2 regions of the Kerstersia gyiorum genome follow, and region 1 is predicted to be linked to the other one. Evidence: predicted binding sites of a transcription regulator. Region 1 holds the regulator's gene; the other holds the start of a gene.

What was found. The regulator FNR, encoded in region 1, switches genes on or off when oxygen is low (the NO sensors DNR and NnrR bind a similar motif). The targets are predictions, from matches to a motif close to TTGATNNNNATCAA.
Region 2: ACEW7X_RS07690 (fatty acid desaturase) is a predicted target of FNR. The motif match lies at 11,538-11,551, and genes of this name have one in related genera.

Annotation. Positions count from the first base shown of each region.
Region 1 is NZ_CP169556.1:2,540,760-2,556,775, forward strand. Features, by position in the region: gene thrC (threonine synthase) at 1-1,378, opposite strand, end outside; gene ACEW7X_RS11145 (homoserine dehydrogenase) at 1,375-2,676, opposite strand; gene ACEW7X_RS11150 (L,D-transpeptidase family protein) at 3,236-4,279, shown strand; gene ACEW7X_RS11155 (hypothetical protein) at 4,585-5,712, shown strand; gene ACEW7X_RS11160 (murein L,D-transpeptidase catalytic domain family protein) at 5,719-6,486, opposite strand; gene ACEW7X_RS11165 (DMT family transporter) at 6,822-7,727, opposite strand; gene ACEW7X_RS11170 (Mth938-like domain-containing protein) at 8,153-8,614, shown strand; gene ACEW7X_RS11175 (peroxiredoxin) at 8,611-9,078, shown strand; gene ACEW7X_RS11180 (PhoH family protein) at 9,212-11,062, shown strand; gene fnr (fumarate/nitrate reduction transcriptional regulator Fnr) at 11,239-11,973, shown strand; gene phaR (polyhydroxyalkanoate synthesis repressor PhaR) at 12,162-12,725, opposite strand; gene phbB (acetoacetyl-CoA reductase) at 12,787-13,524, opposite strand; gene ACEW7X_RS11200 (PHA/PHB synthase family protein) at 13,685-15,307, opposite strand; gene pgeF (peptidoglycan editing factor PgeF) at 15,409-16,016, opposite strand, start outside.
Region 2 is NZ_CP169556.1:1,729,615-1,745,630, forward strand. Features, by position in the region: gene clpA (ATP-dependent Clp protease ATP-binding subunit ClpA) at 1-1,665, shown strand, start outside; gene dut (dUTP diphosphatase) at 1,770-2,219, opposite strand; gene ACEW7X_RS07655 (hypothetical protein) at 2,322-3,035, opposite strand; gene coaBC (bifunctional phosphopantothenoylcysteine decarboxylase/phosphopantothenate--cysteine ligase CoaBC) at 3,111-4,322, opposite strand; gene lspA (signal peptidase II) at 4,341-4,859, opposite strand; gene ileS (isoleucine--tRNA ligase) at 4,856-7,738, opposite strand; gene ACEW7X_RS07675 (bifunctional riboflavin kinase/FAD synthetase) at 7,728-8,693, opposite strand; gene purN (phosphoribosylglycinamide formyltransferase) at 8,872-9,486, shown strand; gene ACEW7X_RS07685 (RsmB/NOP family class I SAM-dependent RNA methyltransferase) at 10,106-11,350, shown strand; gene ACEW7X_RS07690 (fatty acid desaturase) at 11,635-12,843, shown strand; gene ACEW7X_RS07695 (UvrD-helicase domain-containing protein) at 12,843-15,131, shown strand; partial or broken gene ACEW7X_RS07700 (DUF4260 domain-containing protein) at 15,062-15,627, opposite strand; gene ACEW7X_RS07705 (ABC-F family ATP-binding cassette domain-containing protein) at 15,654-16,016, opposite strand, start outside.

The DNA.
Region 1 (16,016 bases):
GCACTGCCTCGGCGTCGTTGTCCAGCACATCGACACGCTGCGGGCGGTTTTCCAGATCGGCCAGCGCGGGCGGCAGCGGCGCGCGGCGGCCCAGGGCTTCTTCCAGCGTTTCCGAAAACTTGGCAGGCAGCGCCGTTTCCAGCACCAGCATGGGAATGCCTGGCTCCACATACTGGCGTGCCACGTGCAGGCCATCGGCCGTGTGCGGATCTATCATCAGACCATCGGCAGAGAAAACGCTGCGGATCGTGGACAGACGGTCGCCATGCGAGCTGGCACCGGCCACGAAACCATATTCGGACTCAAAGCGCGGCAGTTCCGCCGACAGGTCGAACTGGCCGGTCTTGGCCAGTTCGCGCCAGAGATCCGCCACGCGGGCGCCATCACGTCCGACCAGATCGAACACGAAGCGCTCGAAATTCGACGCGCGCGAAATATCCATGGACGGGCTAGACGTCTTGTAGGTATGGACGGCGTCGCGCGGACGGTAGATGCCAGAGCGGAAAAACTCTTCCAGCACGTTGTTTTCGTTGGTCGCCACCACCAGGCGACGCACCGGCAGGCCCATGCTGCGGGCGATGTGGCCCGACAGCACGTTGCCGAAATTGCCCGACGGCACGGCAAACGAAACCTGCTGGCCGGGGCCACTCGTTGCCTTGAGCCAGCCATGGAAGTAATACACCACCTGGGCAGCGATGCGCGCCCAGTTGATCGAGTTCACCGCTCCCAGGCGATACTTGGACTTGAACTCCAGATCGCCGGCCAGGGCCTTGACAATATCCTGGCAATCATCAAACACGCCATTGACGGCAATGTTGTGAATGTTGGCGTCCTGCAGCGAGAACATCTGCGCACGCTGAAAGGCGCTCATGCGGCCATGCGGCGACAGCATGAACACCTGCACGCCGCGCTTGCCGCGCAAGGCGTATTCGGCAGCAGAGCCCGTGTCGCCGGAAGTCGCTCCCAGAATATTGAGCGTGGTGCCGCGCTGGGTCAGCACATACTCGAACACCTGGCCCAGGAACTGCATGGCCATGTCCTTGAAGGCCAGCGTCGGCCCTTCGGACAGGCCCAACAGGGAAATGCCTTCACTCAACGGACGCAAGGGCACGACTTCATCATCGGCAAACACGCCAGGCGCATAGGCAGCGTGCACCAGGCGTTCCAGTTCAGCGGCCGGAATGTCGTCGGCAAACAGACCCAGCACCTTGACGGCCAGCGCCGGGTAGGACAGACCACGCCAGGATTCCAGCGTATCCGCGTCAAGGCGCGGCAATTGCTCGGGAATGGCCAGCCCGCCGTCCGGCGCCAGGCCTTCAAGCAGGATGTCAGAAAAGCTTTGCGGCGCCATGCCGCCACGGGTAGAGATATATTTCATTTCAGGTTTTCCAGGCGCAGGCGAGTCACGCGGGAATGCACGAAGGGCAGTTGTTCGATGCTGGCGATGGCCTCATCCACATTGCGTTCCACCGCTTCATGCGTCAGGAAGATAATGGTTGCGCCATCTTCCGCCTGTTCCTGGATCATGGAGCCGATGGAGATGCCTGCGCGCGACAGGATACCGGCGATATCGGCCAGCACACCCGGCTGATCCTGCACCTTCAGGCGCAAATAATAAGCGGTATGGACTTCGCTGATCGGCAGAATGGGCAGATCGGACAGCGCATCGGGCTGGAAAGCCAGGTGCGGCACACGGTTGTGAGGGTCTGCGGTATGCAGGCGGGTCACGTCGACCAGGTCGGCAATCACGGCAGACGCCGTGGGTTCCGCGCCTGCGCCCTGGCCGTAATAAAGCGTCGCGCCCACGGCATCGCCCCAGACCAGCACTGCATTCATCGCGCCCTCGACATTGGCCAGCAGCCGTTGCGCCGGCACCAGGGCGGGATGCACACGCAATTCGATGCCATCGGCACGGCGGCGCGTCACACCCAGCAGCTTGATGCGGTAGCCCAGGCGCTCGGCATGGACGATGTCTTCCTGCTCCAGCTTGCTGATGCCTTCGATGTGCGCCTTGTCGAACTGCACCGGCACCCCGAACGCCAGCGACGCCAGCAAGGTCAGTTTGTGCGCGGCATCCACGCCTTCGACGTCGAAGGTGGGGTCGGCTTCGGCATAGCCCAGGCGCTGCGCCTCGGCCAACACGGTCGCGAAAGGCAGGCCCTTGCTGCGCATTTCGGACAGGATGAAGTTGGTCGTGCCGTTGATGATGCCGGCCAACCAGCCGATGCGGTTGGCGGTCAGGCCTTCGCGAATCGCCTTGATGATGGGGATGCCCCCAGCGACGGCGGCCTCGAAGGTCACCATCACGCCGCGCTTGGACGCGGCAGCGAAAATTTCGTTGCCATGCACGGCCAGCAAGGCCTTGTTGGCCGTGACGACATGCTTGCCCTGTGCGATGGCTTCCAGCACCAGCTCACGTGTGAGCGTGGAACCGCCGATGAGCTCGACCACGATGTCGATCGCGGGGTCGCGTACGACGGCGTAGGGATCGGCAGTCACCGTCACGTCACCATCGACCCGGGCACGGGCCTTGGCCACATCGCGCACGGCAATCGCCGCCACTTCAATGCGGCGCCCTGCCCGGCGCGAGATTTCCTCGCCATTGCGGCGCAGGACATCCCAGACGCCGCCGCCCACCACTCCCAGGCCCAGCAGGCCGACTTTTATTGGTTTCATCTCAACAGACCATCCTTGCGAAACATTTCCTTGATACCGCGTACGGCCTGGCGGATACGCTGCTCGCATCCAGGATGCGCACTGACATCAAAACATCGGTTACTACGGGTGCGGCAAGCTGCCGTACCTGTGTGTTCTTGCCTTGCTGCCCGCCCTTCAGCCCCCCTCAGCCATCCAATGGCTGTCCTGGCACCGACCTCAGGCCAGTAACAGGCACCTTCAGGCCACCTGTCACGCCTGCGTTCCGGCGTTTTCGTGCAAACGCGCCAAGGGCCGCGCACAAAACCCAACTTTTCCGGACAATCCGCGCAATCCGGTGCAAACGGTGCATGGACAAGGAAGTTAGCGACAGGATCAGGCAAGAAACCGGATGACGGATTTTACGACGCCGCTCATGCCGAATCCATTAATCTAGCGCATGGTTGCCTGCTCGGCAAATGAACTGGCAACCTTACTGCCAGCCCAGGCCAAATCCCGCACTGGTCTGTCGCGGTCGGGCATCATAGTCTGATACAGACAGGCCTCCAATAACCTTTTTCCTCATGCTAGGCTTGTCGCCATGGACAAGACACCGCAACGCCGCCGACTTCTCGCCCAGGCCGCCACGCTCGGCCTGGTTTCCCTGTTGCCGATTGGCTCGGTATTCGCCGCCGCGCCCGGCACCGTACCGGCCGGCAAACCGCAATTGCGCCCAGGAGACTTCTACTGGCACCCGGAAATCGCGCCAGCAGGCCCGCTGATCGTCCTGGTCAGCCTGGATGAACAGCGTCTCTATGTCTACCGCAACGGCATCGCCATTGCTGCCTCCACCATCAGCTCCGGCAAGGAAGGCCATGAAACGCCAACAGGCGTCTTCACCATCCTGCAAAAATCCAAGGATCACCGCTCCAACCTGTACAACAACGCGCCCATGCCCTACATGCAGCGGCTGACCTGGGATGGCATCGCCCTGCACGGCGGCTCTCTGCCGGGCTACCCGGCCTCGCACGGCTGCGTCCGGCTGCCCCACAAATTCGCGCAGAAACTGTTCTCTGAAACACGGCGCGGCGATACCGTGGTGGTCAGCAATGCCAAGGTGAACCCGGCCGCCATTGCCTATCCCGCGTTGCTGGCGCCGGTTTCCAGTGATCCGTCCCAGTTGCCGGCTGCGCTGGTCGCCAGTTTCGAAAGCGGCGAATTCTGGGACCCCAGTCTCGCCCCCGATTCCGGGCCCGTCAATGTCCTGGCAAGCCTGGCCGAACAGCGCGTCTATGTCCTGCGCGACGGCATCGTCATCGGCGCCGCACCGCTGGTGGCTGCGCCGGAAGCACGTTTCGAAGGCACCTTGCTGCTGGTCATGGGAGAGGAAATCCTCAACGAGCCCAGCCCGCTGGACCCGCAGCGCCAGCGCCATCACTGGACCAGCTATGCGCTGCTGGGTAATCCGCCAGCCTTGCAGACGCTGGAAGACGGCATCAAGGCGCCCCCCGAATTCATGCAACAGCTCTACAGCGTCCTGAAGCCGGGCACGACCATCCTGGTCACCAGCCTGCCAGCCATCCGCCCCGAGCCCCTGCCCCCCGGCGCAGCGCCACCTGCACGCATTCTGGAATCCGACTACTGAAAGTGGCGGCCCCAGCGCTTAGCAGCCTGCCCGAATAGCGTGCTCGTTCGGTCACACATGACACCCGCTTGCCCCCTGCCGGCATTAGGCTATGCCTGTTCGCCCTGCCAGGAGGCAATATGTCTCGTCCAGCATCCTCGTTCGTAGTGCTGCCAGCAGCCCTGCCTGCTGTTCTACCCACCGTTTTACCTGATGCCCTGACCGCTGTTCCGTTCTCTGCCCCAGCCTCGGTCCCGCCCTCCATTCCGTCTCGGGTTCCACCCGCCGATTTGAAGCGAAAGTCGGGGCATTTGTCGCAGCGAGGCGTGGTCCTGTCCCGCAATGCACAGCCGGTACGGCCGGTCCCGCGCTGCCAGTCCGGTGCCCAGGCCCGGTTGCGCTATCGGGTACTGCCATCGTCCGCCAGCTGGCTGCATGCGCCATCGGCGCTGGATGACTATGGTGCCGCAGGCGCTGCGGATGCCAACTCGCCCACCGATGCCGACGGCCACTGGAAAGATGCGCTGGAAGCCTTGCTGGAACCCTGCATCGCGTTCTTCTGGCCAAGCCTGCATGCCGACATTGACTGGAACCATCCGCCGGCTTTCCTCGACAAGGAACTGCGTGCCCTGGCCCCGGGCCGGCGTCGCAACCGCCGCTACCTGGACAAACTGGCGCGTGTCCAACTCAAGGGCGGTGCACAGGCGCTGATGCTGCTGCACCTGGAAATCCAGCAGCGCCTGGGCAGCCGCTTCGCGCGGCGCATGTATGGGTATTTCGCCAGGTTGCAGGAAGTCTTTCCGGACGAAACCATCCTGCAGTTCTCCATCGTCACCCGCAGCGCCAGTCAGGGCAGCGTCCTGCACTACCACTATGCACCGAAAGGTCAGGATTTTCTGAGCCTGAGCTACCGCGTGCCGGTGGTACATTTGCTGGACTGGGCCGGCCGTGAAGAGGAGCTGCGCCGCCAGGCCCCTGCCAACCCGTTTGCCATCATCGTGCTGGCCGAATTGGCAGCAGCCAGGCGCAGTACGCCGCAGGCACGTCTGGAAGACAAGAAACAGCTGGTGCGCAGCCTGTATCAATACGGCTGGCAGGCCAGGCGCATCCGCCAGCTGTTCCTGTTCATCGACGGCATCCTGGCCCTGCCCGCCAGCCTTGACGAGGCATTCTGGCAATCCCTGGCAAGTTTCGAGAAGGAGCGCAACATGGCTTACATCAGCAGTGTGGAACGGATAGGCATCCGCAAGGGGCTGGAACAGGGATTGCGGCAAGGCCTGGAACAAGGCCGCGAAGACATGGCAGGCATGTTGCGCGAGCAGCTGGAAACGCGCTTCGGCCGCCTGGATGCAGCCGACCTGGATCGTCTACAAGCGGCCGACAGCACGACATTGCGATCCTGGGCCAGGCGCCTGATCGAGGCCCGGACCCTGGACAGCATCTGGCATCAATAGCGCCATTCAGGCCAGCCAGCGCACCCTGCCGCCTACCAGGGCCGATTGATTCAGCCACTGGCGATCCGGATAAAAACTGAATAGGAAGGCGTTGTCCGCCAGCTTGTCTATCAGCGGCCGCGCCACCGCGCTGCGCACGGCTGGGCAGCCCCAACTGCGGCCCAGCCGGCCCTGGGCACGGATGATGTCCTGGCTGACGTAGGGCGCGCCATGGATGACGATGGCACGCGCATAAGCCTGGTCATTGAATCCTGGCTCCAGCCCATGCAGGCGCAGGGAATAACCATTCCGGCCTGTATAGGTCACACCGGCCTGGAACGCGCCCAGGCTGGACATATGGCTTTCGTGCACGTTGGAGAAATGCTCTGCCATGTTGTCGCCGGTCTTGCGACCATGCGCCACCCACTCCTCGAACAGCAGCGCCTTGCTTTCCAGGTCGAAGACCCAGAGGCGCTTTTGGGTGGAAGGCAGGCTGAAGTCGATCACGGCCAGCGAACGCGGCGCAGCCTGCAACAGCGATGCGCGACGCGCATTTTCCAGTGCCTGCACCGCCAGCACCAGCGCCTGCGACGACAGGCCCGGCGCCTGTGCCGACAAGGCCGCCGCCATCAAACGTGCGTCGGCGCTGGCATTGACACCCGCCAGCCGCGACAAGGCAGCCTCGTCATCACTACGCCGTGCGGCCCAGGCCGGCAGGGCCAGCACGCCCAGCATTCCCGCCATGCCGCGCAACGCAGCCCGGCGGCCCTTACCGTTGAAATCAGGCTGATTCATTGGAACCTACGCCAATCAAAATCAAGAACACAAACGGCGTACCCGCGGCCATACGGCCGCCGGACTTGCGCCACTCTCACATGCGCAGGCACCCAGCCTGCAGAGACAGGCATCACCGTGCAGCCGGCCAAGCCGGCAGTGCGGACTCACAGGAAAGAAATCCCGGCGGCCAGAGCGGCCGCATGCCATTGATCGAGTGTACTGCAAGCCGGATGCAGCAAAACCCATGAAAGGACTATGGGTATAGGGAATAGGGATTTTTTACATTCTGCGCCGGCCCACGAAACCAGCAATCATGGCCGACAGTCAGGGCCGGCCAGCCACGTCCATGAGTTTCAGTTTGCCTGGCTGACCACCAGCGCCACACCGACCACAATCAGCAGGATACCGGCCATTTCGCGGCGAGTCGGCGTCTGTGCGAAGAAACTGCGGGAAATCATCTGCGCGAACAGCACTTCCACCAGTCCCAGGGTACGCACGTTGGCAGCGCTGGTCAGCGCAAATGCCAAAAACCAGCATTGCGACGCCGCTGCGCCCAGGAAACCGCCGGGAATGGAAGGCAGCCAGGCCCGCGCACATGCCACCAGCAGACGGCGATCGAACAAGATCATCCAGGCCATCAGCAACAGCACCTGCACGCCCAGCGACCACACCAGCGCCCAGGTGGAATCCAGCACGAACGACCCTGAGCCGATCTGCAGGATGGCGCCGCGGAAGAAGATGACCGAGATGGCGAACATCGACCCCGAGAACAGCCCCTGCAAGATGGGCCGCACCGATCCGCCGCCAGCCATGGCGCCAGCGGGGATGCGCGACATCAGCACCACGCCCGCGGAAGCCAGCAGGATCGCGCCCAGGGTCAGCCAGGACAGCGGATCACCCAGCACCGCCATGCCGAACAGGGCAACCTGAATCGGTTCCGTCTTGATCCATGCCGTCACCGTGACGAATGAACGTGCTTTCATGGCCGCCAGCATGAAGGCCGTTGCAGCGATCTGCGTCACGGCACCAGCCACGATATACGCCAGGAATGCCAGGTTCACGCCGGGCAGCGGCAACCTTTCCCAGGCCAATACAACGGCCAGAAACAGCAAGGCAAAGGGAAAACCGAACAGGAAACGCACTTGGGTCGCCCCCAGCGTGCCCAGGGTACCGGTCAGGCTGCGCTGAGCGGCGTTGCGCCCGGATTGAAAAGCGGCGGCGGCAATCGTGATGGGGATCCAGAGCCAGGAGAGTTCCATATGCGTTGTGATAAAGAGGGATGGCACCGCCGAACCAGCGCGGCAGAAGCGGGAAAACGGAGTCGCGCAAAGGTGCGCCGCTCCGCCGCATGTCTCTGGCCGATCACGGCCGGAAGCATGCCGGACGCCTGGATGATACGCCCGCCGGGCAGGCCTTCCGGCCCCTAATGACACAATGTATCCAGCCATTTTCCGACCCCTTGCCGCGATCAGTCGCCCAGCCACCGCATTATCAATGCCACCACCGTCCCCGCGCTGGCGGGGCCGCGACCTGCGCTTTGACGCATGGTCACAAACCGGCGCATGGATTGCCAAACCCTGCGCCGCGTTTGCGCTATTATCAGAACAAGAATGACACCGGGCGCTGTACCGCCAAGCCATACGCTCATTCCCCGGCCTGGCGGCGCCCTTTACGGAGTCCTTGCTTGAAACTGCATTCCGATCCCGCCACATCCCTCAATACCGTCACCGCCTATGGCGACGACTACATAGAAATCAACCAGGTCCGCTACACCCATGCGGTCGTTTTCGGTCCGGAAGGCGAAATCGCGCACTGGCCGGTCGTGCGCCCGGAAGATATCGCCGCCCAGCACCTGCGCCAGGCCGCCAGGCTGGAAGACCCGGCCGCCAATCCCCTGGCCTTTCTCGACGAACCGGAACAGGACGCCGTGCCGCGGCGCTCGCCTGACTCTCCCGAAGTCCTCCTGATCGGTACCGGCATGCGCCAGCGCATGCTGGCGCACAGCCTGTTGCTGCCCCTGCTGCGCGCCGGCGTCGGCGTCGAAGTCATGGGCACCCAGGCGGCCGCCCGCACCTACAACATCCTGATGGCCGAAGGCCGGCGCGTCATCGTCGCGCTGCTTCCTACCGGAGAAACGCAATCATGAGCCAGATCCAGATCGGACACCCCGTCCCGCCATTTACCGCGGAAAGCACCATAGGCCCCATCAGCCTGTCCGAATGCGCCGGCCGTGCCGTAGCGCTGTTTTTCTACCCCAAGGACAATACCCCGGGCTGTACCACGGAAAGCTGCGACTTCCGCGACAGCTATGCGGATTTCATCAAGGCCGGCTGCCTGGTCTTCGGTGTCTCGCGCGACAGCCTGCGCTCCCATGAGAACTTCGCCGGCAAGCATGAGCTGCCCTTCCCGCTGATCTCCGATCCGGACGAAACGCTGTGCGATCTGTTCGGCGTGATCAAGATGAAGAATATGTACGGTCGCCAGGTGCGCGGCATCGAGCGCAGCACCTTCCTGATCGACGCCACCGGCAAGCTGGTGCAGGCCTGGCGCGGCGTCAAGGTGCCCGGACACATTCATGAAGTCCTGCAGGCCGCGCAAAGCATAGGTTGAGGCGGATGCCGGCCTGTGCCGGCGCCCAGCTTCCCTGCGCCAGTCCCCACACAACAAGTATCAGTGCCTCTTCTGCCAGTCCCGTCGTTTCCTGACCGTTTCCCTGTGCGCCTTTTCCCGGAGCCCACTGTTCATGCCTCTTCCCAAGCTGCCAGTCCGTCCCGCCACGATTCTCGAAGCTCCCGCCAAGGCACCGGCCTACCGGCCGTCCCCCCGCAAGGCTGAACCCGCCATTGTTCATCCGGCGATTGCCGACGAACAGGAAACCTTGGCGGCCCAGCCCGTACAGACAGTATCCACCAGCACTGCCGCACCAGCCGGCGGACGCAAGCCGGCTACGGCCAGAACACATGCAGCGCCTGCCGCCGTACCGGAAAACGCCAGCGCGGCGCCTGCGGCAAAAGCCAGGCAGCACGCGCAAGGCACCATCCCCGCGGCTGCAGCAGATGCGGCACCAGTGGCCAAGGCTGCGCCGCCCGCCACGGCACCCGGGGCACCAGCCGTGCCTGTCACGCCTGCCGCCGTCCCCGTACAGGCTGCGCCGTCAGCTGTCACGCCATCGACCACCCGCTCGCGCCGCCGCGGCCGCCACGTAGCCGACGAGCCACGCAAGCTGTTCGTGCTGGACACCAATGTGCTGCTGCACGATCCCAGCAGCCTGTTCCGCTTCCAGGAGCATGACGTCTACCTCCCCATGATGACGCTGGAGGAGCTGGACCACCACAAGAAGGGCATGTCGGAAGTGGCGCGCAATGCCCGCCAGGTGAGCCGTTCGCTGGACGCCATGATGGACGTGACCGCCGACATCACCCAAGGCATGGCGCTCAACGCGCTGGGCAACAAGGACGCCAGCGGCAAACTGCTGATCCAGACCACCTCCATGGAAGGCGCGCTGCCCCCTTCGCTGCCGGTGGCCAAGGCCGACAACCAGATCCTGGGCGTGCTCAAGGCGCTGCAGGACAGCCGCCCCGAGCAACCCGTCGTCCTGGTGTCCAAAGACGTCAACATGCGCCTGAAGGCGCGTGCCCTGGGCCTGAACGCGGAAGATTATTTCAACGACCAGGTCCTGGAAGATTCGGACCTGCTCTATACCGGCCTGCTGCAACTGCCCGAGAACTTCTGGAACAAGCACGGCAAGGACATCGAATCCTGGCAGCAGGGAGGCACGACCTACTACCGCGTCCATGGCCCGCTGTGCAGCCAGTTCACCGTCAACCAGTTCGTGTTCCTGGATGGCGCCCTGCCGCTGCATGCGCGCGTCAAGGAAGTCAGCGGCAAGACTGCCGTCCTGGCGACGCTGCGCGACCATTCGCACGGCAAGAACAATGTCTGGGGCATCACGGCACGCAACCGTGAACAGAACTTCGCCCTGAACCTGCTGATGGACCCGGACTGCGATTTCGTGTCGCTGCTGGGCCAGGCCGGTACCGGCAAGACCCTGCTGGCGCTGGCCGCCGGCCTGGCGCAGGTGCTGGAAACCAAGCGCTACACCGAGATCATCATGACGCGCATCACCGTGCCCGTGGGCGATGACATCGGTTTCCTGCCCGGCACGGAAGAAGAAAAGATGCAACCCTGGATGGGCGCGCTGGACGACAACCTGGAAGTGCTGCACTCCACCAGCGGCACCAATGGCGGTGACTGGAACCAGAATGCCACGCTGGACCTGATCCGCTCGCACATCAAGGTCAAATCGCTGAACTTCATGCGTGGCCGCACCTTCCTCAACAAGTACCTCATCATCGACGAAGCGCAGAACCTGACGCCCAAGCAGATGAAAACCCTGGTGACCCGTGCCGGCCCCGGCACCAAGGTCGTTTGCCTGGGCAACATCGCGCAGATCGACACCCCGTACCTGACCGAAGGCAGTTCCGGCCTGACCTACGTGGTGGACCGCTTCAAGGGCTGGCCCCATGCCGGCCACATCACACTGCAACGCGGCGAACGCTCGCGCCTGGCCGATTACGCCGGCGACGTTCTGTAAAGCCGCCCTGCCCCTGGCCGGCCTGCTGCCCCTGGCGTAGCTGGCCGGCCAGTTTGCATGTCCTTGCGCAAAGTCATTTACAATCCTTTAAATCATCAAGCGGAATCCGGGCTGGCCCCGGCACTGTTTGCTCGGCTGCCCCAGCTTTTCTGACCCCATCCTTATTCCTCCCAACAATGGCCAAACGAGTACTCCTACCGTCCGAAGCCGTGCACTGTTCCAGTTGCATGCTGGGCCATGTCTGCCTGCCGATAGGCATGAGTACGCATGACGTCGCCAAGCTCGATGGCCTGATCAAGGAACGGCTTCGTATCGAGAAAGGCAAGCCGCTGTACACGCTGAACGAGCCTCTCACTGCGATCTACAGCGTGCGCATCGGCACGCTCAAGACCCAGATCGAAAATGCCCAGGGACAGTTCCAGATCACAGGCTTCCACCTGCCCGGGGAAATTGTCGGCCTGGACGGCATGATCGAAGGCCACCACGTATCCACCGCCGTGGCGCTGGAAGACGCCGAAGTCTGTGTCATCCGTCTGGAAGACATGGACAATCTGGCCCGCCACCTGCCCAGCCTGCAGCAGCAGGTGTTGCGCCTGATGAGCCGTGAAATTTCGCGCTCGCACCAGATGCTGATGGCGCTGGGTTCCATGCGGGCCGAACAACGCCTCGCGGCTTTCTTGCTGAACCTTTCCACGCGCCTGTCGGCGCTGGGCTATTCCTCGACCGAGTTCGTCATGCGCATGAGCCGCGAGGAAATCGGCAACTACCTGGGCCTGACACTCGAAACCGTCAGCCGGCTGTTCTCGCGCTTTGCACGCGAGGAACTGATACGCGTCAACCAGCGTCAGGTGCAGTTGCTCGACAAGGAAAAGCTGCACAAGCTGATCGAAAAGGAAAAAGACGCGGTCTGAATCCCGTCTCAGCGGGGCTGGCGCAGCCCGCCGCCCCCAATGCCTTCGCCTATGGCGCTGCGTAGACCTGGCGCGGCCGCTGTCATTGCCGGTGCGCCAGCATTCCCCAGCCGGAGAATTGCTGGAAAAAAGGCAGCGCGAACGCTGCCTTTTCCGGTACTGCATTTTCCTGTCTGGAAGGTACGGACCTAGCGCTGCTCGTCCTTGCTCCCCGGCGGGAACGGGAAGGTGGAAAAAAGATTGCGGGCCTGATCCTGCATCTGGCCCTGCATCTGCACGAACAGGTTTTTACTCTGTTCGATATAGTTGTTCATCATGCTCTGCACCATGGGCGCCTGCACATTCATGAACTGGGCCCAGACCTCCGGACCGAACTGCTTGCCGTACAAGCCTTGCGACTGCTCGGCCATGCGTTCCTGGATTTCCATGAAGGCCTGCAGGTTCTTCTCCAGGTACGAGCCCATGATGCCTTGCATGGCGTGACCATAGAAGCGAATGATCTGCGCCAGCACGGGCGCTGAGAACATCGGCATGCCGCCGCTTTCCTCTTCGAGGATGATCTGCAGCAGGATGCTGCGCGTCAGGTCTTCGCCTGTCTTGGCATCCACCACCTGAAAAGCCTCGCTGGCGATGACCAATTGCTTGACGTCAGCCAGGGTAATGTAGGTGCTGGTTCGCGTGTCATACAGACGGCGATTGGGGTACTTCTTGATGAGGCGTTGTGCTGCCTCGGCTGGCTTGGCTTGAGTCATGGCAATCCCGATATAACATCATTTACTGCGGCGCCCTGGAAAGGCGCCGGACGGCTAGGCTCTACCCCATATGCAGACCGCCGTTGACGGAAAAATCCGCCCCGGTGGCAAAACCCGCATCGGGCGAGGCAACCCAGGACACCATGGAAGCGATCTCTTCCGGGGTTCCCAGGCGGCGCACGGGGATAGTTCCAACGATTTTTTCCAGCACGTCGGAACGTATGGCGCGCACCATTTCGGTACCGATATAGCCGGGGGAAACCGTGTTCACCGTCACCCCCTTGCTGGCCACTTCCTGGGCCAGCGCCATGGTGAATCCATGGAGGCCGGCCTTGGCCGTGGAATAGTTGGTCTGGCCAAACTGGCCCTTCTGGCCGTTGACCGAACTAATATTGATGATACGCCCCCAGCCGCTGCCTACCATATCCTCGATAACCTGCTTGGTCACGTTGAACAGGCTGTTCAGGTTGGTGTTGATGACTGCCATCCAGTCTTCGCGGCTGAGCTTGCGAAACACGCCATCACGAGTGATGCCAGCATTGTTGACCAGGACGCTGACAGGACCGAGGTCGGCACGCACTTTCTCGAACGCGGCCACGGTGGAGTCCCAATCGGCCACATTGCCGACCGATGCATGAAAGCTGAAGCCGTCGGCCTGCTGCTCATCGAGCCATTGCTGCCAGTCCCGGCTCGGGCCGCATCCTGCCACGACGATAAACCCGTCGCGCGCCAGGCGCCGGCAGATAGCAGTGCCAATGCCGCCCATGCCTCCGGTGACATACGCGATTTTCTGAGTCATTTTGTCTCTCCTCTCCTTGCGCGGCAGCTTTCCGCCCCATCAAGAGCATCTTGCCGCAAAATCGGCATTGGCGGTATCGGTACTTGCATGGCCCCGCAACGAAGCCCGGCCTGGATGCCGCACCGCCTCCTTTGTTCTGTGTCCTGCTTGTGATGTGAGCCTATTCAGCCTTGACCATCACATAGCGTCCCGGTGCAGGTTCCAGCGGTTTGTAGCGGGTATTTCCCAGTTTCTGGGGCGCACGCCGCTGGCGGCCGCCATGCGGCGCCAGCCACGCCAACCAGTCCGGCCACCAGCTGCCTGCGTGCTGCGTCGCAGCCTGCAGCCATAGGCCCGGATCGGCCGGATAATCCCCTGCTTCCAGCGTCCAGTGCTGGCGTCGACTGCCGGCAGGCGGATTGACGACACCGGCGATGTGACCGGAAGAGCCCAATACGAAGCGGGTCGGGCCGCGCAATGCCTCCAGGCTGGCATAGGCGGTCTGCCAAGGCACGATATGGTCGTCGCGCGATGCATAGACATAAGCCGGCACGTCCACCAGCCCCAGGTCCAGTGCTTCGCCGCAGACTTCCAGCGCACCGGGCACGCACAGACGGTTTTCCAGATAGGCCTGGCGGAAGTACCAGGTAAAGAACGGCCCCGGCAGGTTGGTACCGTCGGCGTTCCAGTACAGCAGATCGAAGGGCGGTGGCATATCACCCTTCAGATAGTTCGACACGAAATACGACCACACCAGCTCGCGCGGCCGCAAAAAAGCGAAAGTCGTGTTCAGCTCGGCAGCGCGCAACAGCCCGCCCTGCCCCAGTGCCGCATCGCGCAGCGCGGCATGAGCCTCGTCGACAAACACCTTCAGCACGCCAACATCGCGAAAATCCAGCATGGTGGTCAACAGGGTCAGCGCCGCCACCGGCTGCCGGCCCCGGGCCGCCGCCACTGCCAGCGCAGCGCCCAGCAAGGTGCCGCCGATACAGAAGCCCAGCGCATTGACCTGCTCCTGGCGGCTGATGTCGGCCGCGACGGCAAGCGCGCGCAATACGCCTTCTTCAACGTAATCATCCCAGCGCGCCAGGGACAGCTGTTCTGCGTCTGCGTCGTCCGGCTGTGGATTGCGCCAGGACACCATGAACACCGTATGGCCCGCCGCGACGGCATGCCGAACCAGCGAATTTTCCGGGCGCAGGTCCAGAATATAGAACTTGTTGATACAAGGCGGCACGATGACCAGCGGCCTCGCATGCACCTGCGGCGTCAGCGGCTCGTACTGGATCAACTGGAACAGCGGATTTTCATATACCACGGCCCCCGGACTCACACCCAGATTGCGGCCCAGTTCGAAAGCGCTTTCATCACTTTGCAGCATGCGGCCACGCCGCACATCGGCCAGCAGGTTTTCCATACCGCGTGCCAGGCTCGCCCCCGCGCTTTCGCTGGCGCGGCGGATGACATCCGGGTTAAGGGCAAGAAAATTGGAAGGAGCGCTGGCCTCCAGCCACTGCATCAGGCTGAATTCGAGCCGCTCGCGCATCTCGGCGGACATGTCTGCCGAACGCGCCATGCGCGTCAATGTTTGCTCGGCCAGCACATGCAAATGGGCCAGCAACAGGTGCTGCTGGCTCTCGGCCCAGGCCGGGGCACTGAAACGCCGGTCACGCAACGCTGGCAGGCTACCTGATTGCCAGGCCTGCAGCACTTGCCGATAGGCATCCATGAACTCTTGTTGCATGAGCTGCCACGCCTCGGGCGGACAGAAAACCGGTACTGAATCTGACGCTGCTGCCTTCATTCCGCCCACATCGACTCCCTATCGTCTCACTGCTTGCCCGATGTTGCCTGCGCCCGCCAGGGCTGTCAATGCGGCAGCGCAGCACGCACCTGTCGCCGGTATCAGGGCAGCCAGGCCAACGTCGCCTGCCTGCCTGTCATTCCATCACGCCGGTAGGAAAAAAACGCCTGCGTGTCGCTGAATGTACATTCGCCGCTTTGCGCCACGACTTCCACACCCGCCAAGCGCAGGCGACGCTCGGCCAGCGCGGGCAGATTGGCCAGCCATTTGCCCGGCGTGCCGGGACGGGGCTGGAAGGCATCGGCAGCCACGGCATCCACCGACACGAAGGCGTGCCGCACTTCTTCGCCCACTTCAAACACCGCCGGCCCTATCGCCGGGCCGATCCAGGCGCGCCAGCCCACCGGGTCCGGACATTTCTGCCGCAGCGCTGCCAATGTGGCCTCCAGCACGCCACCGGCCAGGCCACGCCAGCCCGCATGCGCTGCCCCCAGCGCCTTGCCATGCGCCTCGGCAATGACGACAGGCAGGCAATCTGCCGTAAGAATCGCCAGGACACGGCGGGCCTGGGTCGTTACCGCGGCGTCAGCCTCAGGTTCCGCCGTGCCCGGTTGCGCATCGGCGTCGGCATCATGCACGTGTATTCCGTGCACCTGACGCAGCCATACCGGCGCTCCCGGCAGCGCAGCTGCCAGGCGATTGCGGTTGC
Region 2 (16,016 bases), 810 kb from region 1:
GGTGAGGCCGGTGTCGGCAAGACTGCCATCGCTGAAGGCCTGGCCTGGCGCGTAACGCGTGGCGACGTGCCGGAGATTCTGTGCGAAACCCAGGTTTACGCACTGGATATCGGTGCCTTGCTGGCCGGGACCAAATACCGTGGCGACTTCGAGCAGCGCCTGAAGGCGGTGCTCAAGCAGCTCAAGGGCAACCCGAACGCGGTGCTGTTCATCGACGAGATCCACACCTTGATCGGTGCCGGTTCTGCGTCTGGCGGTACGCTGGATGCTTCCAACCTGCTCAAGCCTGCCTTGTCCTCGGGCCAGCTCAAGTGCATGGGCGCGACCACCTATACCGAGTACCGCGGCATTTTCGAGAAGGATTCGGCGCTTTCGCGGCGTTTCCAGAAGGTGGACGTTGCCGAGCCGACAGTGGCCCAGACCGTACAGATTCTGCGCGGCCTGAAAAGCCGCTTCGAATCCCACCACGGCGTGCGCTACGCCAATACGGCGCTGGTGGCCGCAGCGGAATTGTCCGCACGCCATATCAGCGACCGGCATCTGCCGGACAAGGCCATCGACGTCATTGACGAAGCTGGCGCGGCACAGCGCCTGCTGCCCAAGTCCAAGCAGAAGAAGGTGATCAGCCGGACCGACATCGAGGCCATCGTTGCACGCATGGCCCGCATTCCGCCGCAGTCCGTTTCGACAGACGACCGCAATCGCCTGGCCAGCCTGGAACGCGACCTGCAAGCAGTGGTCTTCGGCCAGGACCCCGCCATCGAAGCGTTGGCGGCGGCGATCAAGATGTCGCGCTCGGGCCTGGGCAAGACGGACAAGCCCATCGGTTCTTTCCTGTTCTCCGGTCCAACGGGGGTAGGCAAGACCGAAGTGGCGCGCCAGCTGGCGTTCACGCTCGGGGTCGAGCTGCTGCGTTTCGATATGTCCGAGTACATGGAACGCCATGCGGTGTCGCGCCTGATCGGCGCGCCGCCGGGATATGTCGGCTTTGATCAGGGCGGTTTGCTGACGGAGGCTGTCAGCAAGCATCCGCATTGCGTGCTGCTGCTCGACGAAATCGAGAAGGCGCATCCTGACGTGTTCAATATCCTGTTGCAGGTGATGGATCATGGCGCGCTGACGGACAACAACGGCCGCAAGGCAGACCTGCGCAACGTGATTCTGATCATGACCACCAATGCCGGTGCGGAAAGCCTGAGCAAGCGTTCGATCGGCTTTGCCCAGAGCGAAACGCGTGGCGATGAAATGGCGGAAATCAAGCGCCTGTTCTCGCCGGAGTTCCGCAACCGGCTGGACGCCATCGTGTCGTTTGCCCCCTTGTCGCGCGACATCATCCTGCGCGTGGTGGACAAGTTCCTGCTGCAACTGGAACAGCAGCTGCACGAAAAGCGTGTCGAGGCGACTTTCACCGATACGCTGCGCGAGCATCTGGCAGCGGAAGGTTTCGATCCGCTGATGGGTGCGCGTCCGATGCAACGCCTGATCCAGGACACGATACGCAAAGCGCTGGCTGACGAACTCCTGTTCGGCAAGCTGACGCAGGGCGGTTCCGTGGTGGTGGATCTTGATGGCAATGGCAATGTCGTTCTGAACTTTCCGAAACAGGACGATGCCCAGGCCAGTGGTGCAGGCAGCGACCGCCCCGAAGAAGCTTTGGCGGATTGAACCACTGCCTGTAAATGCCCGACTGATGGCAGCCATTGCGGGCTGCCATGAAGAAACCCGGCCAGTTCACATTCTGGCCGGGTTTTTTATTCGCGTGGCAGGGCTCAGCGGGTGCCGGTGCTGCCGAATCCACCGGTACCGCGGTCGCTGCTTTCAAAATCTTCCACGACTTCGAATGCCGCCTGGACGACGGGAACAATGATCATCTGGGCGATGCGCTCCATGGGTTCGATGACGAAGGCTTGCTGGCTGCGGTTCCAGACCGAAACCTGCAGCTGGCCCTGGTAGTCCGAGTCGATCAGGCCCACCAGATTGCCCAGTACGATGCCGTGCTTATGGCCCAGGCCGGAGCGGGGCAGGAACATGGCGGCGTAGCCGGGGTCGCCGATGTGGATGGCCAGGCCGGTGGGAATCAGGGCCGTAGCGCCCGGCGCCAGTTCCAGCGGCGCATCCAGGCAGGCGCGCAGGTCCAGTCCGGCGGAGCCTGGCGTGGCATAGGCGGGCAGCGATGCCGCCATGCGCGGGTCCAGGATTTTCAGGGCGATGGTTTTCATGACTTGTGTCCTGTCTTGTATCAAAAAGCTTGGGTCTTGAAGTGGCTGGCGATGCGGTGCGAATACCGGGCGCGTGGGGCCGGCCTGTAGTCGGGCCGGGACTCAGTGTCCGGTGTTCGGATAATCGTCGTCTTTTTTGATGGCAGGGCGTTTCTTGCCCTTGTCCGGCTCATTGCCGGATTTGATCGAGTGGCGGATGGAAAAGATGACGAACACCGCCACGATGATGAAAAACAAGCCTTCCGGCCTGGGGTTGTTCAACATGTCCCCGACAATATTGAAGAGGGGCACGAAAACCAGTATGGCAATGAGCAAAGGCCAGTTGGAGCGTTTCTTCTTGCTTGCTGCTTCCGGCTTTTCCTGGGGCGAGTCGGCTGCGTTAGGCGCCGTTGACTCGGGAACATTGCCATAGTTGCCGTAGTTGGCGGAGTTGCCCGTTGAGACCGACTGCGATGACGGTTTCTGGGCCTGCCATGCGCTACCCAGCCCCAGGCTGTCGGATGCGGCGGGAACAGAGGCGGCCGTGGACTGCCTGGGCGTTGCGTTGCCTTGGGATGTCCGGGACGTCTGGGAGGCTGGTCGCGAGTTTGCCGTTGCACCGGCAGCCGAAGCCTGTGCTGCTTTCCGCTTGGTCTCCTGCAATGCTTTTTGCGCGGCTAGCTGGATGGCTCGTGCTGCCGCCGGCTTGCGAGTGCTGCCCGCATTGCCTGCGTCTGCCTCGGGCAGTCCGGAGGTGCCGGCCTGGCTGCGTTGCGTCAGCTTTTCGATATAGGCGGCGTAATCGCCTTTGGGGGGCGTATCGTCATGCAAGGGCATGCGCTTCTCCTGGGGCCCTGGGCTTTCCTGGCCGCCCGGCACGCGCAGATGACGTGCCGGGCGGCCGGGAATCAATCAGGCGCTGTGATGGCGTTGCGGTGCCCGGCGGGCGATTTCGCCTATCAGGCGCCGGGCGGCGCTGAGCTTGTCTGCCGCAGGAAGGTGATGGCAGCCTGCGGCGTCAAACAGGCTCAGGCGGGTGTCGTCGCCATCCATGACATCCTGTGCAAGATTACCGACCAGCAAGTCTATGCCTTTGCGTTGGCGCTTTTCCTCGGCATGCTGAACCAGCTTTTCGGTTTCAGCGGCAAAGCCGACGCACCAGGGGCCATCAGGCAGGGCAGCGACGCTGGCAAGGATATCGGGATTCGGGATGAATTCCAGTACTGGCACGCCACGGCCGTTATCGGTTTTCTTGATCTTGTGCTCGGCAGGATTGGCTACCCGCCAGTCCGCGACGGCGGCGACCGCAATGAAAATATCGGCTTCGCCAGTACGGCTCATGACGGCTTGATGCATTTCCAGGGCAGTGTGCACGGAAATGCGCTCGACGCCATAGGGGGCGGCCAGCGCCGTCGGGCCCGAAACCAGGGTGACGTCGGCCCCGGCCTCGAAGGCGGCGCGTGCCAGGGCATAGCCTGTTTTGCCCGAGGAGCGGTTGCTGATGACGCGTACCGGGTCTATGGGTTCGGAAGTCGGGCCTGCTGTCAGCAGCACCCGTTTGCCCTGCAGCACCTTGGGCTGGAAGAAGGCGATGATTTCCGCCAGGATCTCCGCTGGCTCGAGCATGCGGCCGTCGCCGGTCTCGCCACAGGCCTGGTGGCCGCTGCCGGGGCCGATGATGATGACACCGTCCTCGCGCAGCTGGCGCACGTTGCGTTGCGTGGCAGGGTTGTCCCACATTTCGCGGTTCATGGCGGGTGCCAGGATCAGCGGGCAGGTGCGGGCCAGGCACAGGGTCGCCAGCAGGTCGTCGGCGCGGCCCTGTACCAGGCGCGCCATGAAATCCGCCGATGCGGGGGCGATGACAATGGCATCGGCCCCACGCGACAGATTGATGTGCGGCATGTTGTTGGGCTGGCGGTTGTCCCAGGCATCGGTATGAACCGGCCGGCCGGACAGCGCCTGCATGGTGACGGGCGTGATGAAATGCGTGGCGGCATCGGTCATCACGACATCCACCGTGGCGCCGTGGTCGCCCAGGCGACGCAGCAGTTCGGCGCTTTTGTAGCAGGCGATGCCGCCGGTCAGGCCCAGTACCAGGCGTTTTTTGTGCAGTTCAGGCATGGCAAGAAGACCGCCTTATCAGGAACCGGCGCGGACGCGGCGTGCGCGTGCCAGTTCATCCCAGAGCAGGAGGATGGCACCTACGGTAATGCAGATGTCAGCGAAATTGAACGCAGGGAAATAAGCGTTGTTCCAATAGAACAGCAGGAAGTCCACGACATGGCCGTGCTGCAGGCGGTCGATCACGTTGCCCAGTGCGCCACCGAGGATCAAGGTCAGCGCCAGGGAAAAGCGGCGCTGGGCCGCATGGCGACGCAGCAGGAACAAGATGAGCGCACTGGCCACGAAGCCCAGGGCAGTGAAGAACCAGCGCTGCCAGCCGTCGGCGCCTGCCAGGAAACTGAAGGCAGCGCCTTCGTTGTAGAGCAGGGTGAAGTCGAAGAACGGCAGCAGGTTCATGCGCTGACCATACTGCAGCACCGTATTGAAGTGGTACTTGGTCACCTGGTCCAGGCCAATCAGCAGGACGGCCAGGGCCACCCAGCGCCAGAAATCCGGCGCCGAGAGGCGGTTCGAGGCTTGCTTGCCCTGGTTCATGCGAACCTGCGCTGTTCGCCAGCGCCGAAAAGGTTGCTGACGCAGCGGCCGCACAGTTCGGGATGATCGGCATGGCTGCCGACATCCGCGCGCCAGTGCCAGCAGCGTGCACACTTGAGATGGCTCGAGGCGGACAGCGTTACGCGCAATTCACCTTCGCCTGGCTGCACCGATGCGCGTGAAACGATCAGCACGAACTTCAGGTCGTCTTCCAGGCTGGCGAGATCGGCGTATTCCTGGCCGCTGGCATGCACCGTGACTTCCGCCTGCAGGGAGGAACCGACGCTGCCGGCTGCCCGCAAGGTTTCCAGTTCACGCAGGATCTGCGCACGGACCTGGCGCAGGCGGCTCCATTTTTGCTGCAGCGCTTCGTTGTCGGCGCCCAGGGGCGGTTGATGGTAGGTCTCGGTGAAGATCGTGAGACGGGCGTTTTCTGGCACGGCGCCGGGGGTGGCTTGCGCCAGCACGTTCCAGGCTTCTTCTGCGGTGAAGGACAGGATGGGCGCCATCAGCTTGAGCAGCGTCAGCGTGATGTGCAGCAACGCACTCTGGGCGCTGCGGCGGGCGTGGCTGTCGGTGGCCGAGGTGTAGAGCCTGTCCTTGAGGATATCCAGGTAGAAAGCGCCCAGGTCTTCGGAGCAGAAGGTCTGCAGACGGGCCGTGGCCGGGTGGAATTCATAGCGCTCGTAGGCTGCCAGGATTTCTTCCTGCATGCGTGCGGTCATACCCAGCGCATAGCGGTCAATTTCCAGCATGTCCTCGACGGCTACCAATTGCGTGTTGGCGTCGAAGTCGGCCAGGTTGGCCAGCAGGAAACGCAAGGTATTGCGAATGCGGCGGTAGCCTTCCACGACCCGCTTGAGGATGGTGTCGGAGATCGACAGTTCACCGGAGTAGTCGGTGCTGCCAATCCACAGGCGCAGGATTTCTGCGCCCAGCGAATCCGATACCTTCTGCGGCACGATGACGTTGCCCAGTGACTTGCTCATCTTGCGGCCATCGCCATCCACGGTGAAACCGTGGGTCAGCAGCGCTTTGTAGGGCGCGCGGCCATAGAGCATGGAGCCGGTCAGCAGCGAGGAGTGGAACCAGCCACGGTGCTGGTCGGAACCTTCCAGATAAAGGTCGGCCGGCCAGGCCAGCACGTCGCCGTGCGAGCCGCCATCGGTCACCGGGGAGTCGGGGGTAGGCGCGCCGCCCAGAACGGTGACGTGCGTCGTGCCCGAATCGAACCAGACATCCAGTGTGTCGCGGGTTTTTTCGTATTGGTCGGCCTCATCGCCCAGCAGGTCGCGTGGGTCCAGCGACTGCCAGGCTTCAATGCCTTCCTGTTCGACGCGCTCGGCAACTTGCTCCATCAGTTCAACGGTGCGCGGATGCAGCGCGCCGGTTTCCTTGTGGACGAACAGCGACATGGGTACGCCCCACTGGCGCTGGCGCGACAGCGTCCAGTCAGGCCGGTTGGCGATCATGTTGTGCAGGCGGGCGCGGCCCCAGGAGGGGTAGAACGCGGTGGCTTCGACGGCTTCCAGCGCGGTTTCGCGCAGCGTCGGGCCGTTGCCGGCCGGGATCACGTCCATGCCGGCGAACCACTGGCTGGTGGCGCGGTAGATGACAGGCGTCTTGTGGCGCCAGCAGTGCATGTAGCTGTGCTTGAGCTTTTCCGTGCGCAGCAGGGTGCCGGCATCCTGTAGCGCCTGGACGATCAGCGGATTTGCATCCCAGATCTTGAGCCCGCCGAAAATGGGCAGCGTGGTGGCGTAGCGGCCGTCACCCATCACCGGATTGATGATGTCGGCATCGACCAGGCCGTGGGACTTGCAGCTGATGAAGTCGTCCACGCCGTAGGCGGGCGCCGAGTGCACCACGCCAGTACCGGTGTCCAGCGTGACATAGTCGGCCAGATACACCGGCGAAGTACGCTGGTAGCCGGCGTCGGCCTGGGCCAGCGGATGATGGAAGCGCAGGTTTTCCAATGCCTGGCCAGCCACCGTGGCGACGATTTCGCCGCTCAGGCCCCATTGTTCCAGGCAGGCGGCGACACGCTCGCGTGCGAGCAGCAGCATGGTGCCGGTCTGGCGTGCTTCGGACAGGCGCACCAGGCTGTATTCGAGTTCGGGATGGACGTTGAGCGCCTGATTGGACGGGATGGTCCAGGGCGTCGTGGTCCAGATGACGATGGCGCCGTCTTCCACTGCGCCGTCAGGCAGGCCGAATGCGCGTGCGATGGCCGATTTGTCGGCAAACGGGAAGGCGACGTCGATGGTCGGATCGACGCGGTCAGCATATTCGACTTCCGCTTCCGCCAGCGCCGAACCACAGTCGAAACACCAGTTGACGGGCTTGAGGCCGCGGAACAGGTAGCCGCGTTTGATGATCCCGGCGAGCGCGCGGATTTCGTTGGCTTCGTTGCCGTGGTTCATCGTGAGGTATGGATTATCCCAATCCCCCAGCACACCCAGGCGCTTGAAGTCCTTGCGCTGGCGGTCGATCTGCTCCAGCGCATAGGTGCGGGCGCGCGACTGCACTTCGGCGACAGGCAGGTTCTTGCCGTATTTTTTCTCGATCTGGATTTCGATGGGCATGCCATGGCAATCCCAGCCCGGGACATACGGTGCATCAAAACCGGCCATGTTACGGCTTTTGATGATGATGTCCTTCAGGATCTTGTTGACCGCGTGGCCCAGGTGAATGTCGCCGTTGGCATAGGGAGGGCCGTCATGCAGGACGAACTTGGGGCGGCCCTTGCTGGCCGCGCGAATCGCCTGGTAAATACGGTTTTCTTCCCATTCGGCAACCCACTTGGGTTCACGTTTGGCGAGATCTCCCCGCATGGGGAAGGCGGTATCGGGCAGGTTGAGAGTGTCTTTATAGTCCATGGACGGAAAAATAAGCGCGCGCATCGTCGGCATCTTGGCGGATGGCGGCGGTCAAGGCGTCAAGATCGGAAAATTTCTTTTCATCCCGCAGGTAGTGCAGGAATTCAACGTTGATCAGTTTACCGTAGGCATCGGCACTGGTATCGAGCAGGTGTGTCTCAAGCAGCAGCTTTCCTTCCCCCTCGACGGTCGGCCGCACCCCCAGGCTGGAAACCCCGGCCAGCGGACGGTCGGCCAGGCCATGCACGCGGGTGACATATATGCCGGGGCGCAACGCGCTGCGTTCGGGGACCCCCTGGTTCATGGTCGGGAAGCCCAGGTTGCGGCCTAGCTTGCGGCCGTGACGTACGTGGGCGCAGATCGACGGCCAGCGTCCGAGCAGGTCTCGGGCCAGCACCATATCAGCACTGGCCAGCGCCTCGCGGATGTCGGAACTGGAAATACGGCGGCCACGGGCATCGAGGACGTCATCCAGTGTGTGGACTTCGAAGCCGTGTTCGGCGCCGGCCTGGCGCAGGGTGGCGATATCACCGGAACGGGCCCGGCCATAGCGGAAGTCGCTGCCGACCAGCAGCCAGCGCACATCCAGGCCTTCGACCAGTATATGGCGGACGAAATCGTCGGGGCTCATATTGGCCAGCGTGTGGTCGAAGCGGCGCACGACCAGCTGGCGCATACCGGCCTGGGCCAGTGCCATGCATTGGTCGCGCAGGCTGGAAATCCGGCGTGGCACGAGGTCGGGCAGACCTCGCAGCCGCGCGAAATACTCGCGCGGGTGCGGCGAAAACGTCATGGCAGATGGCAGCAGGCCGCGATTGGCGGCGGCTTCGCAGACACGCGCCAGAATCGCCTGGTGGCCAAGGTGGACGCCATCGAAACTGCCTATCGTCAGCGCGCAAGGCTGGCGATGCTCGGCAGGAGGCAGGGAACGGTAGATATGCAGCGTTGGTTTCACGGGCGACAGTTTACAATCACCAGTTATATTTTTTAATGGAAATACCGCTTTGCCCGATGCGATCAACCGCCAGAGCGCGGATCACGCTCTCCCAAGTGCCGGTGAGGATGCCGGCGCTGCCCCTGCTGGAAAGTCCCCTTGCCGCCTGCTTATCCTGATTTCCGGACGTGGTTCCAATATGCGTACGCTGGTGGAAGCCTGTCGTGCCGAAGGATGGCCGGCGCAGATCGTGGGCGTCATCGCCAACAAACCTGAGGCGGCAGGGCTGGCCTGGGCGCGCGAGCAGGGCCTGGAGACGCTGGCGTTGCCGCACAAGGACTATGCCAGTCGCGAGACATTCGACGCAGCGCTGGCGCAGGCGATAGATACCTTCCAGCCGGATTACATCATTCTGGCAGGGTTCATGCGTGTATTGACCCCTGGGTTCGTGCAGCGCTACACCGGCCGGCTGGTCAATATCCATCCGTCCCTGCTGCCGGCATTTCCTGGGCTGCATACGCACGCGCAGGCGCTCGCCAATGGCGTGCAGGCCCACGGCTGCACCGTACATTTCGTGACGCCGGTGCTGGACCACGGTCCGATCATCGCGCAGAGCGTGGTGCCGGTACTGGCCGACGATACGCCAGATACGCTGGCGGACCGGGTATTGGAAACAGAGCATCGGCTTTTCCCGCAAGCGGTGCGCTGGCTGGCGGAAGGGCGGGTATCACAGGCGGCCGATGGCCGAGTGACGGTCGCCGGCGTGGCGTCGCGTCTTTATGTTTGGCAGGCGGAGGTAAAGCATCATGGCTGATCAGGGTCGCACTAATCGTTATGGCCGTCCGATTCCGGACGGTTCTGCAGGTGGACGCCGCCAGGCCGAAACCTCGCGCGACGGGCAGAAACCGCGTCGAGCCGACGGGCGCAGCGACGCACGTGCCGGCGGGCGATCCGACTCGCAGGAGCGCCGTGGCGGCTTGCAGGCCTGGCGCAGCAGCCGGGATGGACAGGCAACGAAGGACAGCAGTGGCAGCCGTCAGGGCGAACGTTCGGCGTCGGCACGGCAGCCGGATGCACGGCGTTTCGATGCCGGACATGCCGGTGCCGCAGGCCCCGCGTCGCAACGGCCGCGCACGCAGGCGGCACCCGGCCGCGGCGGCAATCGTCGCGACGAAACACAGCAAGAGTATCGCCGTGACGAGCGCGGTACGCCGCGTGGCGGCGAACGTGCTGGTGCGGGATCACGCCATGGCGCGCCCGCGCAAGGGCAGCGCCACCAGGTCGGCGCCAGGGATCGCAGCCAAGACCGGGGGCAAGCCCCCGTGCGTCAGGAGCGGTCGACAGGGCGGCCCCAGGCGGGTGCGGCACAGGCGGACGCAGGTTTCCAGCCGGTCGTCGTGCGTACGCGCCTGCATCCCATGGAATACCGGATGATGCAGCTTGGGCAGGTATTCGATCAGGTGTTCACCTGGGAGTATCCGGCGGATGCCGTACTGTCGCACTGGCTGCGGGCCCATCCGCAAGTGGGAGCGCGTGACCGCGCCCAGCTGGCAGAGGCGGTCTACGATGTATTGCGCCATCTGCGCCGCTATCGCCACTACGCCGAAAGCGGTACGGGGACGGCCAATCGCAGGTTGGCGATCCTGGGGCTGCTGGCCACGCAGGGCAGGGAAGTGCTCGAGCCGGTTCTGAACGACGAAGAGCGGGCCTGGCTGGAACGTCTGGAAGGCATCGAGGCCGATTCCCTGCCGCTGGCTGTGCGCCACAGCTTCCCGGACTGGCTATCGGAACAATTGGCGGTGCTGGCTGACGGTGAGTCCCTGATGGCATCGCTGAATCTTCCGGCGGGGCTGGACCTGCGCGTCAATCCCATGAAAGCGGACCGCGATGAGCTGTTGGCCGCCTTGCGCAAGAGCATGCCTCAGCATGATCCCCAGCCGACGCCGTATTCCCCCTGGGGAATTCGGGTGCAGGGGCGTCCGTCGCTGCAGCGCACCTCGCAATTCGAACACGGCCTGCTGGAAGTGCAGGATGAGGGCAGTCAGCTGCTGGCGCTGCTGGTCGGCCCCAAGCGGGGCGAGATGATCATCGACTTTTGCGCCGGCGCGGGCGGCAAGACCTTGCTGCTGGGGGCGCTGATGCGTTCCACGGGCAGGCTGTATGCCTTTGACGTTTCGGCGGCGCGCCTGGCGCGGGCCAAGCCCCGCCTGGCCCGCAGCGGCCTGTCCAACGTTGCCACCATTGCCCTGGAGCACGAGAACGACGTCAGGGTGAAGCGCCTGGCAGGCAAGGCCCAGCGAGTGCTGGTTGATGCGCCGTGCAGCGGCATGGGCACTTTGCGCCGCAATCCGGACATGAAGTGGCGCCAGTCGCCGCAATCGGTGCGCGAACTCTGCGATGTGCAGGCCCGGGTGCTGGAAAGCGCTGCGCGTTGCGTGGCGCCGGGCGGCCGCCTGGTCTACGCGACCTGCAGCCTGTTGCCGCAGGAGAACGAAGAGCAGGTGCAGGCATTCCTCAAGAAGCATCCGGCGTTCCAGTTGCTGGACGCCGGTGCGATTCTGGAACCCCGTGCGCCTGGTTTGGGGATGCAGGATAGCTATCTGCGCTTGCGCCCGGATCAGCATGGTACGGATGGATTTTTTGCCGCCGCCATGGAAAGGCGTGGCGATACGGCATGATTTTTGTTGCTGAAAAGCCAGTTTTTTAGCGACAGATGCTGTTTTTTGTAGCAAAATTAGGCTATGGCACTTGGACGGGAGCAACCCTGACCGGTTGTTCCTGCAGGCACCTGGCTTTTGCAGCAGGCGCTGGCCCGGACATGAATTCCCCTGACAGGGGTTTGCCGGGCACAGCGTGGCGTCTTTCTTGATCTGCCGCAAAAACCTTTTTGTCACCAGGGTGTCATAGGGTCAGTAGAGATATACACTGGTCCTCACCTTTTGACGCGAGACCCGATATCCACATGGATACTATTATTTCCTTTCTCAGCGGCGGCCTCCTGCAGGCCTCTTGGTGGCAGATCCTGATCGCCACCTTGGTAATGACCCACATTACCATCGTATGCGTAACCGTTTTCCTGCACCGCAGCCAGACGCACCGCGGGCTCGATCTGCATCCTGCGATCGCGCATTTCTTCCGTTTCTGGTTGTGGATGACGACCGGCATGGTGACCAAGGAATGGGTCGCCATCCACCGCAAGCACCATGCGCGCTGCGAGCGCGAAGGTGATCCTCACTCGCCCATGCTGTTCGGTATCTGGAAGGTGTTGTTCCGCGGCGCCGAACTGTATCGCCAGGAATCCGAAAACCAGGAAACCATGGCCAAGTTTGGCCACGGCACGCCCAATGACTGGCTGGAACGCAATGTCTACGCCAAGCACAGCGCGCTGGGCATCCTCATCATGCTGGGGATAGACCTGCTGCTGTTCGGCGTGGTCGGCCTGACGGTCTGGGCCGTGCAGATGGCCTGGATTCCCTTCTGGGCTGCCGGCGTCGTCAACGGCATCGGCCACTATTGGGGCTACCGCAACTTTGCCAGCCCGGATACCAGCACGAACGTGTTCCCCTGGGGCATCATCATCGGTGGCGAAGAACTGCACAACAACCACCACGCCCACGCCAGCTCGGCCAAATTCTCGAGCCAGTGGTACGAATTCGATATCGGCTGGGTCTATATCCGCATGATGCAGGCTGTCGGCCTGGCCAAGGTGCGCAAGGTCGCGCCCAAGCTCAAGCTGGAATCCGATGCCCGTTCGGTGGACCTCAAGACCCTGCATGGCGTGATCACGCACCGGTATGAAATCATGGCGCGCTACGCCGACCTGCTGAAGCAGGCCTGCTCGCAGGAACTGAGCCGCCTGAAGGGCGCCAACAGCGAGAACAGCGCCCAGACGTCGCGCCAGACGCTCAAGCGTGTGCGTAACTGGTTCCACCTGCCGGATACCAATCTGCAGCCCGAGCAACTGGCGCAGATCGACCAGGCAGTGGCGAGCAGCGAATCGCTGTCCACCCTGATGCAGATGCGCAAGGAGCTGGGCCGTCTCTGGGAAAGCTCCAGCGCCAGCAGCGAACAATTGCTGCATGACCTGCAAGCCTGGTGCCAGCGCGCCCAACAAAGCGGTATCGAAGGTCTGGCCGAGTTTGCCAGCCGCCTGCGCCGCTACGCGGCATGATGGATCTGGACCGCCTTAATCCCGAGCAACGCGCTGCTGTTACCCTGGATCCCTGCCATGCCCTGGTTCTTGCCGGGGCTGGCAGCGGCAAGACCAGGGTTTTGACAACCCGCATGGCCTGGCTGGTACAAACCGGCCAGGCCAGTCCTTTTGGGCTGCTCGCCGTCACCTTTACCAACAAGGCTGCCCGCGAAATGCTGGCGCGCCTGACGTCCATGCTGCCGCTGGACCCGCGCGGCCTCTGGATCGGTACCTTTCACGGGTTGTGCAACCGGCTGCTGCGTGCTCATCATCGCGATGCCGGTCTGCCGCAGTCGTTCCAGATTCTCGATAGCGCGGATCAGCTTTCGGCCATCAAGCGCCTGCTCAAGTCGGCGAATATTGATGACGAAAAATATCCGCCGCGCGATGTGCAGCGCTTCATCAATCACGCCAAGGAAGAAGGCCAACGGCCGGATACTGTCGTGACCAGTGACCCGCACAGCCGCCGTCTGGCAGAGATCTACGGGCTCTACCAGGAGCAGTGCGAGCGCGAAGGCGTGGTGGATTTCGCTGAACTGCTGCTGCGCGCCTACGAATTGCTGTCGCGCAATGCGCCGGTGCGCGAACATTACCAGCGTCGCTTCCGCCATATCCTCGTCGACGAGTTCCAGGATACCAATGCCTTGCAGTATCGCTGGCTGAAATTGCTGGCGGGCGGCGGCGCGCATGTGTTCGCAGTGGGGGATGACGACCAGTCCATCTATGCATTCCGGGGTGCGGACGTTGGCAACATGTCTGCCTTTGTGCGTGACTACGCTGGCGACCACGTGATCCGCCTTGAACAGAATTACCGTTCATACGGCCATATCCTGGACGCCGCCAATGCGCTGATCAGCCATAACACCGGCCGCCTGGGCAAGAATCTCTGGACCGCTCAGGGCGAAGGCGAACGCATACGCGTATGCGAACAGCCCAGCGACGGCCTGGAAGCCCAATGGGTGGTGGACGAGCTGAAATCGCTGACGCGCGAAGGCATGGCACGCAGTGAAATCGCTATCCTGTACCGCAGCAACGCGCAATCTCGCGTGCTGGAGCATGCGCTGTTCAGTGCCGGCGTGCCCTATAAGGTCTATGGCGGCCTGCGCTTTTTCGAACGCCAGGAAGTCAAGCATGCGCTGGCCTATCTGCGCTTGCTGGCCAACCCGGATGACGATACCTCGTGGCTGCGGGTCGTGAACTTTCCGGCGCGCGGCATTGGTGCGCGCACGCTGGAATCCCTGGCAGACCAGGCGCGTACCTATGGCACCAGCCTGTATGGTGCGGTGGCGCGCGTGCCTGGCAAGGGAGGCGCGAACCTGGCCCAGTTCGCGGCCTTGATTGGCCGCTTGTGGCAGGAAACGCGCAGCTTGCCGCTGCCGGATATGGTGGCCCATATCATCGAGCATTCCGGTTTGGTCGCTCATTACCAGACGGAACGCGAAGGCGAGGAACGGCTGGAAAACCTGCGTGAACTCGTTGCAGCTGCCGCGGCGTTTGTCGCCGAGGAAAGCTATGAAGGCATGCCGGCAGGCTTTGCTGCCGCGCTGGATGTCCCGGCCATTCCTGAAGACGAGGCCTTTTTCGGCGCGCCACCCGCTGCGGGGATGTCGCCGTTGGCGGCGTTTCTGTCGCATGCCTCGCTGGAAGCTGGGGACAATCAGGCACAGGCCGGTGAAGACGCTGTCCAGATGATGACAGTGCATGCCGCCAAGGGCCTGGAATTCGACGCGGTTTTCATGACAGGCATGGAAGAAGGCTTGTTTCCGCATGAGAACAGCCTGTCGGACCCGGAAGGCCTGGAAGAAGAACGGCGGCTGATGTATGTTGCCATCACACGGGCGCGCAAGCGCCTGTATCTGAGCCTGGCGCAAAGCCGTATGTTGCACGGCCAGACACGCTATGCCATGCGCTCGCGCTTCTTTCAGGAAATTCCCGAGCAGCATTTGAAGTGGCTCACGCCCAAGGCGTCGTCCCACCAGGGGTCGGGTTGGGGAGGGCCGGCGCCGCGTGCGTTGGCAGACGCCTTTGGCCGCCAGCCAACGGGCAGGATAGAGCCGCGCCAGGCCCGCCATGGCAGCAATGTGGTGAAGGTCGGTGATCGCGAATACCGGGTGGGCATGGGCGTCAGCCATGCCCGTTTTGGGGAAGGCACGATCATCGAGCTGTCCGGCAATGGTGACGATGCGCAGGCGCGGATTCATTTCCGCGATGCGGGGCAGAAAACACTGGCCCTGGGCATTGCCAAGCTGGATGTCGTGGCTGGCTGACCCCAGGGCGTAGTCGCCGCTGGGCTGCGCCTGTTCCGGATGGCATGACGCCGAAACCCGTTGCCGGGTTTCGGCGTTTTCGTTTTCCGTGCTGCCAGGCGAAAACCTTGCCCATACTTGAGGCCATAGCCCAAGGCACGATCAAAGCCGATGTGTGCAGTCCAGATCAGCCCAGCGGCAATCAGGCCGGGGACATCGAAAAAAAGCCTGCGGCCAGGCATGGCAAGGCGCCGGCATAGGAGTGTGCGCAGTTATAGAAAACCGCGCCCAGCCTAGGGCCGGCGGCATAGCCGAACAGGGACAGATCCGGCACCAGAAAGCACAAGGCGAAAAGCCCCCAGCCGCTGCTGGTGAAGCTGTGATAGGCCAGGAGGCTGGCCAGCAGGACGCACAACCCTTCCAGTCTCAGCAGGCTCCGCACGCCACCAACGGCAGCATGTGGAACCGTAGGGGTGGCGGAGAGCCGAGATGCTGTGGACGGGGAGGGGGGCAGCATGGGCGTAGCGGGCGTGTGTTTGCGTGTCAGCCTTCGCTGGCATTGATGGTTTCGATGGCTTCCATCAGTTCCAGCCAGCGTTCTTCCTGGGCATCCACGCTTTTGCTCAGTTCGCCGTGTTCAGCGAGAGCCTTGACGCGCTCGTCGCGGCGGGAGTCATCGTAAAAAGCGGGATCGGCGATCAGTGCGTCCAGCGCCTCCAGGCGGCTGCGCTGGCTGTTCATTGCGGTTTCCACCTTGCGCAGTTCCGCTTCCAGCGGTTTGCGCTGCAGGGCCAGACGCTGACGCTGTTCGGCTTCCAGGCGTTTCTGGGCCTTGCGGTCTGGCGCGGGGTCGGCTTGCTGTTGGCGGGCTTCCTGGCGTTCTTCTGCGCGCGCCTGGGCCTGGCG